Regions from separate parts of the Streptomyces sp. NPDC059256 genome, predicted to be linked through region 1. Evidence: riboswitches for the same ligand, from Rfam matches in the RefSeq annotation. Region 1 holds a riboswitch; each other region holds the start of a gene.
The links. Region 1 has a riboswitch for cyclic di-AMP ahead of ACFXJL_RS21465 (C40 family peptidase). Riboswitches for the same ligand answer to the same signal wherever they lie in the genome.

Region 1 (6,440 bases):
GGGGCCGTACGGGTGCCAGACATGGGCGCGATCCAGCGCCACCAGTTCGCCCGCCGACAGCGGTCCCGGGGCGAGGCCGAACGGACGGGGCTCAGGCATTGGGCGCGAGATCCGTGCCGGCGCCGCGACGGCGAACGGTGACCAGGTCCGTACGCGGTACGGGTACCCCGGACGGGTCTGCCTGGGCCGCGGGCGGGGATTGCGGCTCGGATCCGCACGGCGCGCCGCCCCCGCATCCGGTGGCCGATTCCCCCGACGGCGCCGCGCTGCCACAGCCCGCTGGCGTCTCTTCCGGGACCGTCGTACCGCCGTCGATCGAAGCGGTCTCTTCCGAGGTTGAGGCACTGCCGCAGACCGAACCGCAGCCGCCCGCCCGGTGCTCGGGCAGTGTGGTCGTCCCCGCGCCCTCCACCTCGAAGCCGGCGTCCGCGATCATGTCCAGATCGGCCTGGCCCGCCTGGCCCTCGCTCGTCAGGTAGTCGCCGAGGAAGATGGAGTTCACCAGGTGCAGGGCGAGCGGCTGGAGGGACCTCAGATGGACCTCGCGCCCACCGGCCAACCGCACTTCCACGTCCGGGCAGACGAACCGGACCATGGCGAGGATGCGGAGGCAGCGCTGCGGGGTGAGGTTCCACTCCTTCGCCAGGGGGGTGCCCTCGAAGGGGATGAGGAAGTTGACCGGCACCGAGTCGGGGTCGAGCTCGCGCAGTGCGAAGACCACGTCGACCAGGTCCTGATCGCTTTCTCCCATGCCGGCGATCAGACCGGAGCACGCCGACAGACCCGCGGCCTGAGCCTGTTGGACGGTGTCCACCCGGTCCTCATAGGTGTGGGTGGTGGTGATTTGTCCGTAGGTGCCTTCGGACGTGTTGAGGTTGTGGTTGTACGCATCGGCGCCGGCGTCCCGCAACCGCTCCGCCTGGCCCTGCGACAGCAGACCGAGACAGGCGCAGACCTCGACGCCCTCGTTCTGCTCCTTGATCGCTTCGATGGTCCGGGAGACCCGGTCGACGTCCCGGTCCGTCGGACCGCGCCCGCTCGCGACCAGGCAGACCCGCTTGGCGCCCCCGGCGACGCCGGCCGCCGCCGCCCCCGCAGCCTCGTCCGGCTTCAGCCAGGTGTACTTGAGGATCTCCGCCTTGGACCCGAGCCGCTGTGAACAGTACGAGCAGTCCTCCGGGCAGAGCCCCGACTTGAGGTTGACGAGGTAGTTCAGTTTCACCCGGCGGCCGAACCACTGGCGGCGCACATGGCCGGCTGCGGCCACCACGTCGAGCAGCTCGTCGTCCGTGGACGACAGTACGGCGAGGGCCTCTTCACGGGTCGGCAGCTCGCGCCGCAGCCCCTTCTCCACCAGCGTCTTCAGCAGGTCCATGGCGCAGATCCTGACGCACGGGGCAGCCCAGGGGAAAGGCCGAACCCCACAACAGACCCTTGCCGAGGTGTGTGCATGACCACACTCGTTCCAGGTGGGGGCCCAGTTAAGGTCTGTGCGCTGCCTACAAAAGGGCCCGCGCACGGCCTAGCGAAGGACCCGACCGTCATGATCACTCAGGACCCGTTCGGCTGGATCGACGAGGAGTCCATCGACCGGGAGCGCACGGGGCTGACCCGTACGCTCCGTCCCCGGGCCCTCGACACCGACCTGGTGGACCTCGCGGGCAACGACTACCTGGGCTTGACCCGCCACCCTGAGGTGACCGGGGCGGCTGCCTCGGCAGCGCACCGCTGGGGCGCGGGTGCCACCGGATCGCGGCTGGTCACCGGCAGCACCGAACTCCACGCCGAACTCGAAGGCGCACTCGCCTCCTTCTGCGGGTTCGAGGCTGCCCTCGTCCTGTCCTCCGGCTACGCCGCCAATCTCGCCGCGCTCACGGCACTGACCGCGAGTGGTTCCCTGCTCGTCTCGGACGCGGGCAACCACGCCTCCATAGTGGACGGCTGTCGGCTCTCACGCGCCCGGACAGCGGTCGTGCCGCACGCGGATCCTCGGGCCGTGCGTACGGCACTGGAGGCGCACGGCGACGGGCGGGCGCTGGTGGTCACCGATGCGGTGTTCTCCGTGGACGGCGACGCCGCACCACTCGTCGACCTCGCGGCGATCTGTCGTTCGCGGGGCGCGGCCCTCCTCGTCGACGACGCCCATGGCTTCGGAGTCCTCGGCGCCGGAGGTCGGGGTGCGCTGAACGCCGCGGGGATCGCGGGTGAACGAGGGGTGGTCGCCACGCTCACCCTCTCCAAGGCCCTCGGGAGCCAGGGCGGTGCGGTCCTCGGGCCGGCCGATGTCATCGCCCATCTGATCAACACCGCGCGGACCTTCATCTTCGACACCGGGCTCGCGCCCGCCGCTGCCGGTGCCGCGTTGGCGTCCGTCCGGCTGCTGGAGCGGACACCGGAGCTGGCCGGTCGGGTGCGTACGGTCGCCGAGGCCCTGCACCGTCTGTTGACGGCACGGGGTCTGACGGCCGTACGCCCCGACGCCGCAGTGGTCTCGATCAAGGCGCCGTCGCCACGGTCGGCGGTGGAGTGGGCGGCCGAGTGCCGAAGGGCGGGTCTCGCGGTGGGCTGTTTCCGTCCGCCGTCGGTCCCGGACGGTGTCTCCCGGATCAGACTGACGGCTCGCGCCGATCTGACCGATGAGCAGATCGCCTGGGCGGTGGACACGATCGCGCGGACCGCTCCGCTTCGCGCACGGGACGCCGTCAGTTGATGCTGTCCGCCTCCACGGCGATCAGGAACCGGTACCACGCCTGCGGGGAGAAGTGCAGAGCTTCACGGGCCACGTCTTTGGAGTCCCGTACGGAAAGGGTGCGGTCGGGCAGTCGGGCGGCCTCGACACAGTTGTTCGCCGCCGTGCTGTGACTGCTGCGCCGCCAGGCTAAGCCGGGGTGGTCGATGTGATTGGACATGGAGCCTCCCTATGCGCCGACGCGGATGCCGGCGATGAGATCCAAGGATTCGACCGGTGACAGGGCGAGCGTCTGCATCGTTGCGAACGCGGTCCCGTACACCGCCAGATCCTCTGCCCGTTCGATATGAAGGCTACTCGCGAGATGGTCGAGAACGACCACATCCAGATCAGAAGTGGTCGAGAAAGAGAAGATAACGAAAGAACCGGCCAGGCCCACATACTCCCCGGCCGAAAACGGCATGACCTGGAGCCGGACATGGGGGAGCACGGCCCAGTCCGCCAGTACCCGCAGCTGTTCCTTCATCACCCGGGTACCGCCGATCTCGCGCCGCAGCGCGGCCTCGTCGAGGATCACGCTCAACTCAAGGGGATCGTCCCGCCGTAGGACCGCCTGGCGCGTCATCCGCACCTCGACCAACTGGTTGACGGTGTTCTCGGGCAGCTCTTCCAGGGTCGCTCGGGTGATCGCCCGGGCGTACTCGGCGGTCTGGAGCAGCCCCGGCACCACGGACGTCTCCATCGAACGCACCCGGTTCGCCTGGGACTCCAGACTGATGAAGTCGCGGTACTCGGGCGGAAGCACGCTGCGGTAGGTGTGCCACCAGCCTCCGCCGCCCCCGTCAGCGGCCCCCGCCAGGGTCTCCAGGAGGGTGCGCAACTGGGGGTCGGTCACGGTGTAGAGGTCGAGCAGCAATCTGACGTCGTCCGGTTTGACGCCGCTGGCCCCCGTCTCGATGCGGCTCACCTTCGACTGGTGCCAGTCGGCGAGTTCTCCGGCGCGACGACTGGTGAGTCCGGACGCCAAGCGCAGCTTGCGGAGTTCCTCGCCCAATTGGCGGCGGCGCACCACGGGTCCTTGACGCATGGACGCTCCTTCCGGTTGATCTGTACGGGCCGTGTGGTCCGCCCGAGATCAAAGTCCCTGCGCGTCGCAAAATACGGTCTCGCGTCGCAGAGTTCACCGTATTGAGCGACAGATATATGCATATCTTGGGGGATCGGCCCCCCTCGCGGCACGATGAGTGGCACTCTGACGGCAGCGCAGTCCGTGGCCGCTCAAGCATCCCTCCGCTTCGAGTCGGAGCCCGGCCGCGGTGGGAAAGGGAAGCATCGCCATGGCAGATCACCAGGAAGCATCCGTCACTCTGCCGAGCGATCCCGCCTCGGTGTCGGTGGCGCGAAAGTTCGCCATCGACATCGTGACCGAGTGGGGCCTGCCGGCACGGAGCGGCGAAGTGGACACCGTCCGGCTGATCGTCTCGGAGCTGACGACCAACGCCGTGCAGCACACCTTCGGCCAGTCGCCCACCTTCACGCTGGAACTGAGGTTGGCGCGGGAAGAGGAGCTGATGGTGGGGGTGACGGACAGTCATCCGCGCTGGCCGCAACGGCTTCCCGCCGCCGTACGGCAGGACAACGGCCGAGGCATGGTGATCGTGCGCACCCTCATCGCGGAGTTCGGCGGAAAGCTGCACGTCACTCCGACGGACGAGGGGGGCAAGACGGTGTGGGTCGCCCTTCCTTGGACCGCCTCGGTGCCCGGTTGACGTCGACCGCGCGATGAGGACGGCTCGGTTGCGTGGGGTCCGCCGGACTCGGTGTCCGGTGCCGGTGTCCGGTGCCGGCGTCCGCTTCCAGCCGTTGACCTGACAGAGCTCCGCGCCGACCGCCGGGGGCCACACCCGGGGCCGGCGCGGATCGAGTACCAGGACTCAGCGCGGGATCGTCACCCCACGCGGCCGTACTTGACGCTCTTGGACCAGATCTTGTCCAACTTCACCCAGGACCCCGTCTTGGGGGAGTGCCAGATCTTTCCCTTACCGGCATAGATGCCCACGTGGTAGACGTTCCGGCCGGAGTAGAAGAACACCAGGTCGCCGGCCTGGCGCGCGGACGCGGAGATGCGGCGCGTCTTGTTGTACTGCTGCTGTGCGGTACGGGGGAGCTTCTTGCCGGCCTTCTTGTACGAGTAGAGCGTCAGCCCCGAGCAGTCGAAACGGGACGGTCCTACTGCGCCGTACTTGTAAGGGGCGCCCTTCTTGGATGCCGCCACCTTCAGTGCCTTGCCCGCGTGGCTCGACGCGGCGTGTGCCTCGGGTGTGCCGCCCGGTACGAGCAGCGACCCTCCGAGAGCGGCGAGGGTGAGAGCGGATACCGCTCCCGCCCGACCCAGCAGGAACGGGACGTTGTTCTGCGCACTCATGCGCGACCCTTCGTCAGCCGCCTGTGAAGGATGACCTGTCGGGTTCGGGCGGACGAAGGTGCCCGGCCGCTTGCGCGGCTTCACCCCAAGGAACGTCCGGAATTTCCGGGCGCCCCGTACTGCTTGGGTCCTCCACTCCTGCCGAAGCACTCCTGTCGACCAGTCGCCCCGGCGGCGGCAGGACTCGGCGTCCGCCCGGGCTGCCCCGCCGAGGTGACGGGGGCTTGTCGTCCCAGGGATCTTGACCCACGGCCTGTCAAATTGCCGAGCGGAAACGGCGATATGTGAGTTTTCACACCATTGGTCTGATCGGGTGGACATGCTCGCCGCGCGATCGGCCCTCGACAGGTGAGGATGCCCGTACCAGCACCGGAATAAGGCATTCCGTTCGACGCGTCATCCTTGTGCGCAACTCGACCGTAGCTGCTGGCTCTCATGCGCGTACTTCAAATGGGGTAGCTCAACCACTACTCCTTTGGCGGTTGACGGTCTGGGCGGAGTTCGTTCCGGCCCGTCGTCAGGGGTCGTTAGGAGTTACGGAAGGGGGCAAAGTCACTCGAAGTGATCTGCGTTCGCCGTCGAGGACGCGCAGCGCGCGGGCGAGCGTCTGCACATGGACGTCACTCTCGCCCCTTTGGTGCATCACGGTCAGCGCGTCCTTGAGGGCGACGGCCCCGGAGACCAGTGCCTGCGCGGCACGCAGCGCCCCATAGGTATGGGTGGAACGGGCGGGGTTGATGCGTCCGACCTGATCCACGACGGCGAGGTAGGCGTCGATGAACTGGCCCTCGGCGCGGGTGAGGGCGGGCAGCGGAGGTAGTTCCGGAACCATCGTGGTCACCGGCTTCCGGGCCCGGACGGGGTGGCTCCGCGATTCATGATGACGTGGTCGACGAATCCGTACTCCTGGGCGGCGGTCGCGGTGAAGAAGGCGTCCCGTTCCAGATCCTCTGCGACCCGTGCCGGCTCCCGGCCGGTGTGGCGCGCCATCAGTGCGGTCAACTGCGACTGCTGCCGCAGGAGTTCCTTCGCCTGGATGTCGAGGTCCGAGAACTGGCCGTGCTGCTCTCCCTCCGATGAGGGCTGCTTCAGAACGACCCGGGCTCCGGGGAGGGCCATGCGCCTGCCCGGCGTGCCGGAGGCGAGCAGGAGGGCTGCCGTGGAGACTGCCTGGCCGAGACAGACGGTCTCCACCTCGCAGATCACGCTCTGGATCGTGTCGTAGATCGCGGTCATTGCGCTGTACGAGCCGCCCGGGGAGTTGATGTACAGCGAGATGTACCGGTCGGGATCGGCGTGCTCCAGGTGGAGGAACTGCACGATGAC
Region 2 (6,440 bases), on a different contig from region 1:
GCTCTGGACTCCCTGTTGAGCTCGGGCTTCATGTGCCACTTCGGTGTGGTCCTCGACGGTCAGACGATGGTCGTGCCGACCGTGTACGGAGCTGACGGCCTCCATCTGTACTTCCACGGCTCCGTCGCCAGCCGGAGCCTCATAGCCGCGCCGGATGCGAGCGTCTGCGTCACGGTCACCCAGGTGGACGGTCTGGTACTGGCCCGGTCGGTGTTCGAGCACGGTGTGAACTACCGCAGCGCCATGATCTACGGCGTACCGCGTGTGGTCGTGGATCCCGAGGAGAAGCTGGCCGGCCTGCGATGTCTGACGGAGCAGGCCACTCCCGGCCAGTGGGACTACGCCCGCCGCCCCAACAAGAAGGAGCTCGCCGCCACCACGCTCCTCGCCCTCTCCCTGGCGGAAGCCTCCGTGAAGATCCGTACCGGAGACCCGGACGACGGGGACGGGCCGGACGCCGCACTCGGCCTGTGGGCGGGCACCCTGCCGTTGGTGACCACCTTCGGCGAGCCGCAGCCGGATTCCACACTCAATGCGGGTATCTCCGCGCCGCCCCACATCCTCGGGCGTACGGGCACCCGCCTGGGCTGACGCCCACTGCGCAGAGCCCGAGGGGGCGCCGTTCCACCACGGAGGTCCCGCCCCACACACGGGAGCCGGGAGTCAGCTCCGCACCGTGTCCGCGCGCTCCCGGACGGCCCGCGTCGGTCGCGCAGGGGAGATGAGCACGGTCGCCACCAACCCGAGCGCAATCAATCCGGCCGCGACATAGCTGCCGATGGAGATGCTCAAGGTCATCGCGGCATCGGCCGCGTCGGCGACCGCAGCGGTCCGCGGATCCGCCGCGAGGGGCCCGATCGCCGCTCCCGCACTGTCGGTGACGGCCCGGGTGAACTCCTCGGCCTGCGCGGCAGGCACCTCGATGCGCGTGAGACTGGCCCGTAGATCTGCACTGAGTGTGGTGAAGAAGACCGTGGTGAGCACGGCGATGCCCAGGGCCGCCCCGAGTTCGCGGAAGGCGCTCTGCATACCCGATGCCTGTCCGGCACTGCGCTCGGGAACCTCGGCAAGTACGACATGGGTGACCTGGGCCGTGGCGAAGCCCACGCCGATGCCGTACAGGAAGAGGACCAGCGCGATGGACCACCATGAGCTATCCGTGGCGGCCATCAGCCCGAGCCAAGCCAGCGCGACCACCTCCAACACCAGACCGATGCGCACCTGGTCCAGCGGCGAGACCTTGGCAGTCATACCGAAGCTCGCCCCGCTCGCCACAAAACTGCCCACCGCAAGGGGGACCAGGGCGAGCCCCGCTTGGAGCGCGCTGTACCCCAGGGTGAACTGGAGCCAGAGCGGGAGCACCGCGATGATGCCGAACTCACCGAGCCCGATGATCACGGTGACGACATTGCCGTTGCGGAACGAGGCGATCGAGAACAGTCGGACGTCCATCAGGGCGCCCGCACCGTCGCCCCGAGTGAGCGCCTTCTGCCTGCGGAAGAAGACCTGGAGCACCAGAACCGAGAGCACCAGCGCCAGCAGCGCGGGCGAGGGGCCACTCGACCACGAGAAACCCCACATCTCCAGCGGTCGAATGACGGTAATCCAGCCGTAGGTCCGTCCTTCGACGAGCCCGAAGGCCAACAGCCCGACCCCGAGTACGGACAGCGCTCCACTCAGCGCGTCCACCCGGCCACGGCTGCGCGGCGAGGGGGCGAGCCAGGCGAAGGCACCCGCCACGATCAGTGCCGAGAGGGGGACGTTGATGCCGAAGGCCCACCGCCACGAAGCGTGCTCGGCGAGCCATCCGCCCAACAGCGGGCCGAGTGCGGCGGCGGCGCCGATGGTCGACCCCCAGACGGCGAACGCCTGCCCACGTTCCTTGCCCGTGAAGGTGGCGTTCAGTAGGGCCAGGGAGGTGGGCAGGATCATGGCCGCGCCGACCCCTTGGAGGAATCGGGCCAGGATCAACCATTCACCGGTGGGCGCCAGCCCCGCCACCACGCTGGTGGCGCCGAACACCACCACACCCGCGATGAAGACGCGACGCGCACCCAGGAGGTCGGCGAACCGTCCCGCCAGCAGGAGCAGCGCCGCGAGGACGATGGCGTAGGACTCCTGGATCCACTGCACCTGGACCGAGCTGATGCCGATGTCCTCGATCATCGGCGGGACGATCACATTGACGATCGTGGTGTCGACCACGATGAGGGCCACACCGGCCGCGATGGCGATCAGACCGAGCCAACGCCGGGCGGGGGAAGAAGGAGCAACCACTAGATACCTCCACCGTAAAGTAACTTCGCGGTGAAGGTAATGTGATCGACGATAGGTTGTCAATGCGTCGTCATGGCTCGTCGGCGCGAGGAAGCAGAGGAGGCGCCTCGATGGAGGAGTCGATGACGCCCGACGGTGTCGCGGCCCAGCGGGAACGACTGGCGGAGGAGCTCCGCGCCTACGGCGCGAGCTTCACCGAACTCGGCCGGCGCTTCGCCGTGACGTTGGGCGTGCACTCCACGGACGCCTTCGCCCTGCTGGAGATCGCCTCGGCCGAGGAGTCCGGCACACCGCTGTCTCCCGCCCTGCTCAGCAGGCGTATCTCCCTGACATCGGGCGCCATGACCACCCTGCTGAACCGCCTGGAACGCGCGGGCTACATCTCGCGTTCCCGCGAGCACAGCGACCGCCGCATCGTCACCCTGCGCGCCAGCGTCCAGTCGAAAGAGCTCGCCCGGTCCTTCTTCGAGTCCGTGAACGCACGACAGGACGCCATCCTGGCCGAGCACCCACCCGAGCTACTCGACCGACTCCAAGGCATCCTCGCCCAGCTGAGGGCCACCATGGACGCCGACCCTCGAACCGAGCACCCGGAGGGTTAGCAGCCCACGAGGGGCTGCCGGCACTTCAACGCCCCCACCACCGGCGCGGCCCACTCCCGCCACCGACCCATCGGCCCGCTCGACCGTCCGGGATTCAGACCACCTGCCGGCGCTGCCCGCCCATACCCGTTCCCACACCGCGCGACGGGCGGGACACCCCCACGAGCCGCCGCCCCTCCCCGCCGACAGGCGACTGACCGACGCCCGCAGAGCGACGTCGAGACTTCCTGCCGGATCGAGTCGGGCCACTGACACGCACCTGCTCGCCAGCCCCCGCCGCCACGACGCCACACCCGTACGACGCGAAGAATCTGCCCCATTAAGTCTGAATTGCCCTCTTAAGGGCTCTCGCCACACTGAATGGGCAAGCCCCGCAAAGGATCATCTCTATCAGGTAACGAGAAATTGCGTGACTTGGGTCACGCAGGGCAAAGAATTGATCTTTCCTAGCAACCCCACAACGCCTTCACAGAAGGAAAGTTGAGCATCCGGGCGAAATCCCAAAAGGGAGAGCTCCGAGGCAGGAAATGATCCAATAGCCATCCGAACGGAATTCGAGTCTTGTTCCATTCCCGTTCTCTCGTCTACGGTCATCCTCGAATCCGGACGGACCGCCGAATCCTGCCACCGTCCAATAAATCCCACTCACTCACGTATGGCAGGAGCGGGGGAACCAGGTAAGTCGCCGTCCAGCAATGGAACGGCTTGGGGTGAAGTCGCGCAGTGTGCGACCGGGCATCTCCAGCCCGAATCCGACAGCTCACCTCGCAGGCGACGGAGAGGAAATTCGCCATGCCTGCATTCGGTAAGCACCGCCGCCCGCAGAACAGTTCAATCGCCAAGGGCCTCATGGTCCTCGGGGCAAGCGGGGCCCTGCTCGCCATCCCCGCCCTGGGCACGGCCACCGCCCACGCGGCTCAGCCGACCAGCACCAAGGCCGCCCCGGCAGTCATCGCCCAGCAGCAGGTCAGCAAGCAGGTCACCGCCAAGACGTACTCCGTGGTCGCGGGTGACTCCCTCTCCCAGATCGCGGCGGACCACCAGCTGAGCGGCGGCTGGGAGAGCCTGTACGAGCAGAACCGCGAGGCCGTCGGCGACGATCCCTCGCTGATCCACCCCGGTCTCAAGCTCTCTCTTGGCAAGGTCGGCAGCAAGGCCCCGGAAAGCACTGCCAAGACGGCCACGATCGCTGCCGAGCCCGTGGCGTACAGCGCCCCGGCCGCGGCTGTGACCTACGCCAACAACCTCGACGGCTGGATCAAGGAATCCCTTGCCGTCATGGCCGAGCACGGCATTCCGGGAACCTACGAGGGAATTCACCGGAACATCATTCGTGAATCGTCGGGCAACCCTCTGGCGATCAACAACTGGGACTCCAACGCGATAGCCGGAACCCCTTCCAAGGGTCTCCTCCAGGTCATTGACCCGACGTTCCGCGCCTACCACGTTCCCGGAACTTCGACAAACAGCTATGACCCGGTCGCCAACATCACGGCCGCATGCAACTACGCAGCTGACCGATACGGTTCGATCGACAATGTCTTCGGGGCCTACTAGGTCGCCTATTGAGGCTTCATCAGCTCATTGAAGACTGCTCAGCTGAGGCCCTGGAATCCGTCTTGTCACGGGTTCCAGGGCCTCGCTGCGTTTCCCACGCCGACACCCACAGGACACGCATGCGCAGTCACCTGCCGGTGCAGGCAGGACGAGTTGGCCGCCGGGCAGTGGAGTCCGCAGTCCTCACCACCGCGCACCGTGGTCGAGGAGCCAGCGATCGCGGTGCTCATCACCGAGTTCCCTCGCCCGTGCCATCGCCGCACGAGGTACCGGCTCCCGGGCCAGTTCCGCGAGTGTGCTGCGCATCTGCTCGGCGAACCTCCGCCCGGCTTCGGTGAGACATCCGCCCGCCAACAGCGTCTCGTTGGCCTCCTTGGCGGCGTCCCGCCACCGCGCGAACTCCACCACAGCCCGCCAGGCGGTTGCTCTGTCCAACGACGCCCGGCGCTGCCGTCGCCAGAACTGAGCCACTCCCATGTGTGCGTACACACCGTGCAGCAGCCCGCCCGGGGGGCGGGGGTCCTCGCGCCAGGGCGCGTAGAAGAGTACGCCCGATTCTCGTACGACGAGGTCGACGAGGTGGGTGAGTGCGCTGAGCTTGTTGTGCTGGAGTTCGTGCACCAGCGCCAGGGCCAGATCGAGGGGGGAACGCGGGACCGAGAGAACCGAGCAACCGAACGCCTCGTCCGAACTGCTGGAGATGTTGCGGTCGGTGGGCGCACCGGTCGGCACGATCGCACGGTACGCGGATCGGGCCTCGACCGCCTGCCCCGGATGAACGGTGTGCAGGAGTTGCCACGCCTCTTCGAAGACACACCGCCACCGCTGCCACTGACACGCGGTCAACCTCCCTGGATGCCCACCGCCGGGGAGGAGGTGCGGATCGAGGTCATCCAGCAGGAGTGCCGGGCCGTCGGTTGGAGCGAGAAGTGCGCGCAGGGCCAGCCAGGGCGTGCCGGCATCCTCGTGTGAGAGGGCGTGGTCGGACCGTTCCCTGGGGATCCGCACCATCGTGGCGCCGCACTGAACGGTCGGCGAACCGCCTGTGGTCGACACCAGGGCCGGTTCGCCGTCGGATGCCAGGGGGAAGCGGGCACGCCCCAACGACGGCAGGAGCAGCCCCCCGCTGTGGACCGTCAACCGGACGGCGGCCGGCAGCCCGGTACGCACGGCTGCCGCCGCCGCCACTGCGGTCAGGGCATCGAGCGAGGGCGGTGGACCCGCCGTGGATCGATCGGTCATCAGTTGGTTGAGGGCCCAGAGTTGGGCGGGCCCGACGGAGGGGTACGTCAACACCTCATGGACCACGGCAGGGGCCCGGCGGTGCGCCGCACCCAGCAGTGACCATGCGTCGCGCGCCTGTGCGGCGAGCGTCCCGCCTCGCAGTTCGGCCTGTTCGACCACGGCCCGGGCGAGGACGACCCGCCGGCTGTACTCGGCATTGCGCAGCAGGGAGAGTGCCCGGGGGCCACCGTTTCCGGATGCGATCTCGTGGAACACAGCGCCGTCGAGCCGGTGGTGAGGAGGGGCGGGCTCGTGCGGGGTATGCGGAGGGTTCATCGTGACGGCGTTTCGGTGGGTGCAGGGGCCGCGCGGAGTCGGTCGACATCCTGCGCCACCCGTCGCCGCACATGGTCGATGAGCGCGGTCAGATCGGGGCAGTAGACGCTGGGATTGACGAAGCCGGTGCCGTCCGCTCGATACCGGTGGGCGTAGTGTCCACCGCCGCAGACCCGTCGTAGCCGGCAGCTTTGGCAACCGGTCGCGAGTGCGGCGAGTCCTGAGCGCCTCGCCACCAGTGCGGAGTGGTTCAGTGCCCGGTCGAAGGGGTCCCTCAGTACGTGCAGCGCGGTGGCGGCGGCGCCCGGATAGGTCGTGCGCAGGGTGTCGTCCTGGCTGATGGAGCCGTCGGTCTCGATGACGACGTAGCCCAAGGGCTCCAGACCGAGTCCCTCCACGACGGCGCGTCCACCGAGGAGCAGCGCGACGATCTGTTCCAGGATT
Region 3 (6,440 bases), on a different contig from region 1:
CCGATGTTCACCGCCGCACCCATGTTCGCGGCGGCGCCCCTGTTTGCCGCACCCTTCTTCTCCTGGGTCGCGACCCTGTTGACGGGGGGCGCCGCCCTGGCCGGAGTGATCGGGCTCCACTACGCCAAGCGCACCCTGTTGGAGCCCACCACCTACACCGAGATGATCACGGTGGTCACGGTCTCCGGGCTCGCCCTGCTGATCAACTGGGTCATCCAGCGGAGCAGCGAGCGGTTGGCGTCCGCCCGAGTGATCGCCGAAGCCGCCCAGCGGGCGGTGCTGCCCACACCCGCCGAGGACATCGGCGGCCTGCGGGTCGCCGCGCGGTACGAGGCCGCCGTCGCGGACGCCTTCATCGGTGGTGACCTCTTCGCCGTACAGGAGACGCCCCACGGTGTGCGGCTGGTGGTGGGAGATGTCCGGGGCAAGGGGTTGGGCGCCGTGGAGACGGTCGCCGTGGCCATCGGCGCCTTCCGGGAGGCGGCGGAGCAGGAGAGTTCGTTGGAGGGCGTCACCCAGCGGCTGGAGCGCGCGCTCACCCGCGAGGCGAACCGCCGGGAGAGCCTCGACGCCAAGGAGACGTTCACCACGGCGGTGCTGGCGGAGATCCCGCGCGGGGGTGGCATCGTCCGGATGGTGAACCGAGGGCACCCCGAGCCCTTGATGCTGTACGCCGACGGCCTACTGGAGGGGCTCCCGCCGACCGAGCCGGCCCTTCCGCTGTCGATGGGCGATCTGGGGACCTGGCCCGATCGGGCGGAGGAGTACCCGCTGCCGCCGGGGGCGACCCTGCTGCTCTACACCGACGGTCTCTCCGAAGCACGGGACGGGGCGGGAACGTTCTATGACCCCGCCGTATGGCTGGCGGGACGGCAGTTCGTCGGCCCGGGGGAACTGCTCGACGCACTCCTCGACGATGTCCGTAGACACACCGGAGGGGGCAGCTTCGACGATATGGCGCTGCTGGCGCTGGCCCGGCCGGCGGAAGGTGGTGCGGTATGGCGGGGGCGTGGCCTCTGAAGGCCCGGGCCCACGGCTAAGAGAGCCCCGGGTGCCCGTGGAGGCCCCCTCTCGGCCCTCAGGGGCGACCCGCGGGTCGGGTTCGGTCAGGGCGACTGCTTGGCGCGACTTCATCAGGGCGACTGCTCGGCGCGACGCGGTTCTACCCGGTGTAGCCGGGGTGCCCGGTTGCGCTGTGCGGAGCTGCTGGGTGTTGCTGGGTGTTGCTCAGTGGCTCGGTTTCGACGTGTTGACGCGTCGGCCCGTGGGTTGTTTCCGGTGGCCCTGGGAAGAGGCACCACGAGCCCATGCACTCTCCGTAGTTGAAGGGGAGCCCTGCGCATAACATTTGACGAACCGCCAGGGGTGTGACGCACGTCTTGTCCGGTTCAAGTCGCCCGAATCCGGCCGCTTGTGTCCGGGTAAGTCTGTGGCAAAGAGATTAAAGATCACTCAGAACAGCTTGGAATAAAGTCCTGGTGTCTATTAACGTTCGATAACGCAGCGCGGTCGTCCCAGCCGTCGTCAGGACGGCGCCGTGCTCATGCGCCGAATTCCGCAAGGGAACCGGGGAACCACTAATTGGGGTGAATCGGGCATATTCTGCCGTGCAGTTCGCGGTCGAAGACGCTCGTAGGAGACCTTCCTGCTCCGAACCCGTCAGCTAACCCGGTAGGCGAGAAGGAAGGAAAGGAGCACGCCTCAGTGGCGTCTAACAGTCCTGCCCCGGAAGCACCGTTCAAATCCGGCGTCTTCAGCGAAGAGGGTGCAGCCCGCTCCACCGGCGAGTGGAACCCCACCGCGGAGACCATCCGGCCGCGCGGTCGCCACAAGCACCGGGTCATGAAGCAGCGGGGCGGATTCGCCCGTAGCTCCACGGTGCTCGGCGTCGGTGTGATCGCGGCTGTCGGTGCCGGTGGCATGGCCACCGCCCAGAACAAGCCCGCCGTCTCCATATCGCTTCCCGACGCCATCACCGAGAGCCTTCCCGACTCCCTGAGCTCCGAGGACGCTCCGGAGGTCGATGAGTCCGCCTCCTACGCGGCGATGGGGCTCGCAGGCCAGGAGGTCAGCACAGGGCAGGCCGGTGCCGGAGAGGCACTGCGCTCCCGCATCCTCCAGCAGGCCGAGCAGCAGCAGGCCAGCGCCGACGCTGCGGCCAAGCTCGCCGCCGAGAAGGCCGCCGCGGCGAAGGCCGCACAGGATGCGAAGAAGGCCGAGGAACTCGCGGAGAAGAAGGCCGCGAAGAAGGCGGCCGATGCGAAGAAGAAGGCCGAAGCGGAAGCCAAGGAGAAGGCCGAGGCCGAGCGCCTGGCCAAGCTGGCCAAGAGCTTCTCGCTCCCCCTCTCCTCGTACACGATCACGGCTCGCTACGGCCAGTCCGGTCCGATGTGGTCCTCGGGCCAGCACACCGGCCTTGACCTCGCGGCCTCGACCGGCACTCCCCTCAAGGCCGTCACCAGCGGAACCATCAAGTCGGCCGGCTGGTCCAACTCGTACGGCTACAACGTCATCCTCAAGCTGAACGACGGCACCGAAGTCATGTACGCGCACATGTCGTCCATGAGTGTGAGCGCCGGCGCGAAGGTGAGCACGGGCCAGCTGATCGGCCGGGTCGGCGCGACCGGCAATGCCAGCGCCGCGCATCTCCACCTTGAGGTCAAGACCCCCGGTGGTTCGGGCATCGACCCGCTGTCCTGGCTGCGCGGCAAGGGTCTGACGATCTGAGCCACCGCTCGCGGTGACCGCGACCGTGACCGTGTCCACGTGTCCATATCGATGGGGCGAACGCGCCATGGACACGGACGGTTCAGAGGATCGGGTCGTGGTACCCGAGCCGCCCTGGCGGGCGGTGCGGCCACGACCGTCAGCCCTAGTGGGGCACTAGGTCCACTCAAGCTCCCTGCGCCATCCTGAAGGCGCACACACCGGCTTGCCCAGCCGGTATCCGAACTCCGGCAGCCCTGGCGCACACCCCCCGACGCCAGGGCTGCCGGTCTTTTCGCCATCGGGCACCGGCACCGCACCTCTTCCTCCGAGCGGACGGCCGGGCTCCCTTGGTGCTCCGAGCCGGTTGGCCACAGCGGCGTCATCGTCGGCGTTGTCAGACACGGTGTCAGTGGAGTTGCCAGTGCCAGTGCCAAGTGGCATGGGCAGAGCGCTGCGTTGCGTTGCGGTCAGCCGCGATAGGGGTTGTAGCCCTCGTAGTCACGGTGTGGCGGTGGCACCCACACCTTGCCCGTCGCCCGCGCCGCATGGGTCAGCGCCGGACTCGCCACCGCCTTGCGCTCCCACATGTGGTGCAACAACTCCTGTTCACGGGCGATGAAGTCGGCACCCGCCGCGCCCCGCCTGGCTCGATGGCGCAAGAACGCCAACGATGTCGCGAACCGCTGGTACTCCGCGACCGCATGCGCCGCAGCCGGGCCCTGGGCACGTCGAGCGACGTTCCGTGCCATGCCGCGCGCCTTCATGGAAGCCAGTGCGAGCGGTTCGGCGGGCGCGAGCCAACCGGCCGTCGCATAGGCGGGCAGTTCGGTGGCGATGGTGCGCAGTTCCCGTTGGCGCGTCCAGATCGTCAGCCAGGTCAACAACCCGAAGGCGGGAACCATGAACGCGCCGTAGACGGCGTAGAAGCCCCACGGTCCGAAGAGGGAGGCCGAACCGTTCCACAGGGCGTGCACTCCCATCGAGAGGGCGAGCCCCACCAGAGGCAGCGCGATCCGCCGTATTCGCTGGCGGCGGGTGGCGAGGGCGGCCATGCCGAAGCCGATGCCGGTCAGCACCGTGAACAGGGGATGGGCGAAGGGCGACATGACGATCCGTACGAAGAAGGTCGCCGCGGTCACCGAGGTGAAGCCCGAGGAGCCGAGGGCCTGGTCCTCCCCGAAGGCGTTGCCGAGGTAGAGGATGTTCTCGGTGAAGGCGAACCCCGTCGACGTGAAGCCGGCCACGACGACACCGTCGACGATCCCGGTGAAGTCGCGGCGGCGGAAGATGAAGATCAGCAGGATCGCCACGGCCTTCGCGCTCTCCTCCACCACCGGCGCCACGACGGTCGCTCCCCAGGTGTCCGCGCTGGCGGGGTCCGCGGTGGCGGTCGCGATCCAGCGGGTGGCGAAGGTGTTCGCGGTGATGGCGACGAGCGCGGCGGCGAAGGCGCCCCAGGCGAAGGCGAAGAGCAGATTCCGCCAGGGTCCAGGCTCCACCCGGTCCAGCCAGCGGAAGGCCGCGATCAACAGGGGTACGGGAAGGGTGGCGAGCCCGAGTCCGACCAGGAAGCCCTCCGTTCCGGTCTGTTCGCGGACCAGCGCCAGGATGACGAGTGCGCAGAGAGCGAGCAGGGTGATCAGGATCCCGGCTCGGACCGCCTTGCTCTGCCACAGCCGGGAGGCGTTGCGCGGCTTGTACCGCCACCGTGCACGATCGGGTACGGCGTCGAACACGGGCTGCCGCGGGTCGTAGGCAGGCACCGCGGGCCCTTGCCCGGTGGGGTGCGCTGCGCGAGGCCCGGGCGGGTACGGGGTGCCGGTTGGTGCCGGGTCGGTGTACGGGGGTGTGGGAGCAGCTCCGGGCGGCCCTGACCCCGGCCCCCATCGCGGCGGCGGATGGGCGGTGGGGTGGGGCTGTTGATGTGGTTGCTGGTGCTGGGGGAGCGGCTCGGACACCCAACGACCCTAACGACGGGCGGTGACACCTGGCGATGCTGTTTCAGGAACCGGCAACCAGGTCCCGGTAACCAGCCTGATCTGAAAGGGCATCTCCCTCGTGCTCCAGCCGTAGTCGTGGATGTTGGTGGGCTGCCGTTGATGACGATTCGAGCACCAGGAAAGGGGTCGGAGTGAGCCCTCACTCATTGACGGAGTGAGGGCTCACTCCGTAATCTTCTGGCATGACAGCACCCAAGGAGAACCAGACCACCCGCCGTCGCGCACCCGGTATGTTGCCGGAGCAGCGGCGCGCGATGATCATCCAGACCGCGATCCCGCTGATCGCCGAGTACGGCGACGCCGTGACGACCGCGAAGATCGCCCGCGCCGCGGGCATCGGCGAGGGCACGATCTTCCGGGTCTTCGCCGACAAGGACGAGTTGCTCCAGGCATGCCTGGCTGAGGCGTTCTCCCCCGAGCACGCGATCCGCGAGCTCGGGGCCATCGACGTATCCCAGCCGCTGCCCGACCGGCTCGCAGAGGCGGCCGAGGCGCTACAGGCGCACCTGGACCGGATGGGAGCGATCGCCGGCTCACTCGGGCACCGAGGCGGCAAGCACCCCGGCACGGTCCGCGGCGCGGCCCGCAATGAGTCGACGACCCGTATCTGCGAGGCGCTCGCGGATCTCCTGGAGCCCGACGAGGCCACGCTGCGCCGGCCGCCGACGCAGATCGCGGCCCTCTTCTTCGGGCTGCTCTTCACCCAGCCGCGTACGGACGGCGAGCCGGACCTGGCCACACAGGAACTGGTGGAGGTCTTCCTCCACGGCGCGCTCGGGGGTGGCGCCAAGTGAGCGCGCGCAGAGGACGTTGGGGGGTCATGGGCCTCGCGGTCCTGGCACCACTCCTGGTGTGGCTGGTCGCGGACCCGGTACTGGGGCACCGGCTGCGGATCGTCAACGGTGAGCAGACACTCGACATCGGCGCGGTGGCGGTGGTGTTGGCCGCGTTACTGGCGGCCCTGGCCGGTTGGGGACTACTGGTCGTCCTGGAGCGGTTCTGGCTGCGGCGCGCCCGCGCCCTCTGGACCGGCGTGGCCGTCGCCGTACTGGCCCTGTCCTTCCTGCCGTTGACCGGAGACGGCATGGACGGCGGCACCCGGACAGCGCTGGCCCTGATGCATCTGGCAGTGGCCGCGGCGCTGATCGTGGGCCTGCGCACAAAGGACGCCGCCACGGCGACGCGGTCAGCACCGAGCACACCGCGACCGACAGCACCGGAGGGGGACGGCCCGGCCAGGCAGTCGCACGGCCCGGGATGAGCACCGAAGTGCCCGCAGCGACCGCGGTGAAGCGCAGTATCTGACGCTTCGGTTCGGGCCGGGGCCAGCGGGCCCTGAGTGGCTAGACGCCCCGGGACGCGATCCGTTCGACCCGGCGGAACATCAGGTCGTGGACCGCATGACCCTTGTTCAGCCCCTGCGACTCGAAACGGGTCAACGGCCGGAACGCGGGCCGGGGCGTGTACCCGCCGTCCTGCTGGGTGTTCTCGAAGTCCGGGTGTGCCGAGAGCACTTCCAACATCTGCTCGGCGTAGGGCTCCCAGTCCGTGGCGCAGTGGAGCACCGCACCGGGCTTGAGCCGTTGGGCCGCCAAGGAGAGGAACTCCGGCTGGATCAGACGCCGCTTGTGGTGCCGTGACTTGGGCCAGGGGTCGGGGAAGTAGACGCGCACCCCGTCGAGGGCGTCCGGGGCGAGCATCTCCCGCAGGAGGATGATCGCGTCACCGTTG

Region 2: linked by a shared signal. The riboswitch ahead of ACFXJL_RS25015 (transglycosylase SLT domain-containing protein) and the one ahead of ACFXJL_RS21465 (C40 family peptidase) in region 1 are both predicted to bind cyclic di-AMP.
Region 3: linked by a shared signal. The riboswitch ahead of ACFXJL_RS04590 (M23 family metallopeptidase) and the one ahead of ACFXJL_RS21465 (C40 family peptidase) in region 1 are both predicted to bind cyclic di-AMP.

What each region holds. Positions count from the first base shown of each region.
Region 1 is NZ_JBHYZO010000009.1:172,332-178,771, forward strand. Features, by position in the region: gene ACFXJL_RS21435 (adenosylmethionine--8-amino-7-oxononanoate transaminase) at 1-99, opposite strand, end outside; gene bioB (biotin synthase BioB) at 92-1,375, opposite strand; gene ACFXJL_RS21445 (8-amino-7-oxononanoate synthase) at 1,544-2,710, shown strand; gene ACFXJL_RS21450 (DUF397 domain-containing protein) at 2,703-2,909, opposite strand; gene ACFXJL_RS21455 (helix-turn-helix transcriptional regulator) at 2,919-3,776, opposite strand; gene ACFXJL_RS21460 (ATP-binding protein) at 4,027-4,458, shown strand; gene ACFXJL_RS21465 (C40 family peptidase) at 4,638-5,114, opposite strand; cyclic di-AMP (ydaO/yuaA leader) riboswitch at 5,118-5,273, opposite strand; gene ACFXJL_RS21470 (hypothetical protein) at 5,632-5,946, opposite strand; gene ACFXJL_RS21475 (ATP-dependent Clp protease proteolytic subunit) at 5,952-6,440, opposite strand, start outside.
Region 2 is NZ_JBHYZO010000013.1:130,029-136,468, forward strand. Features, by position in the region: gene ACFXJL_RS25000 (pyridoxamine 5'-phosphate oxidase family protein) at 1-591, shown strand, start outside; gene ACFXJL_RS25005 (DHA2 family efflux MFS transporter permease subunit) at 664-2,277, opposite strand; gene ACFXJL_RS25010 (MarR family transcriptional regulator) at 2,388-2,879, shown strand; cyclic di-AMP (ydaO/yuaA leader) riboswitch at 3,512-3,668, shown strand; gene ACFXJL_RS25015 (transglycosylase SLT domain-containing protein) at 3,672-4,436, shown strand; gene ACFXJL_RS25020 (HEXXH motif domain-containing protein) at 4,620-5,996, opposite strand; gene ACFXJL_RS25025 (FxsB family cyclophane-forming radical SAM/SPASM peptide maturase) at 5,993-6,440, opposite strand, start outside.
Region 3 is NZ_JBHYZO010000002.1:17,734-24,173, reverse strand. Features, by position in the region: gene ACFXJL_RS04595 (PP2C family protein-serine/threonine phosphatase) at 1-1,020, shown strand, start outside; cyclic di-AMP (ydaO/yuaA leader) riboswitch at 1,537-1,693, shown strand; gene ACFXJL_RS04590 (M23 family metallopeptidase) at 1,705-2,727, shown strand; gene ACFXJL_RS04585 (PrsW family intramembrane metalloprotease) at 3,177-4,472, opposite strand; gene ACFXJL_RS04580 (TetR/AcrR family transcriptional regulator) at 4,892-5,503, shown strand; gene ACFXJL_RS04575 (DUF6069 family protein) at 5,500-5,970, shown strand; gene trmB (tRNA (guanosine(46)-N7)-methyltransferase TrmB) at 6,053-6,440, opposite strand, start outside.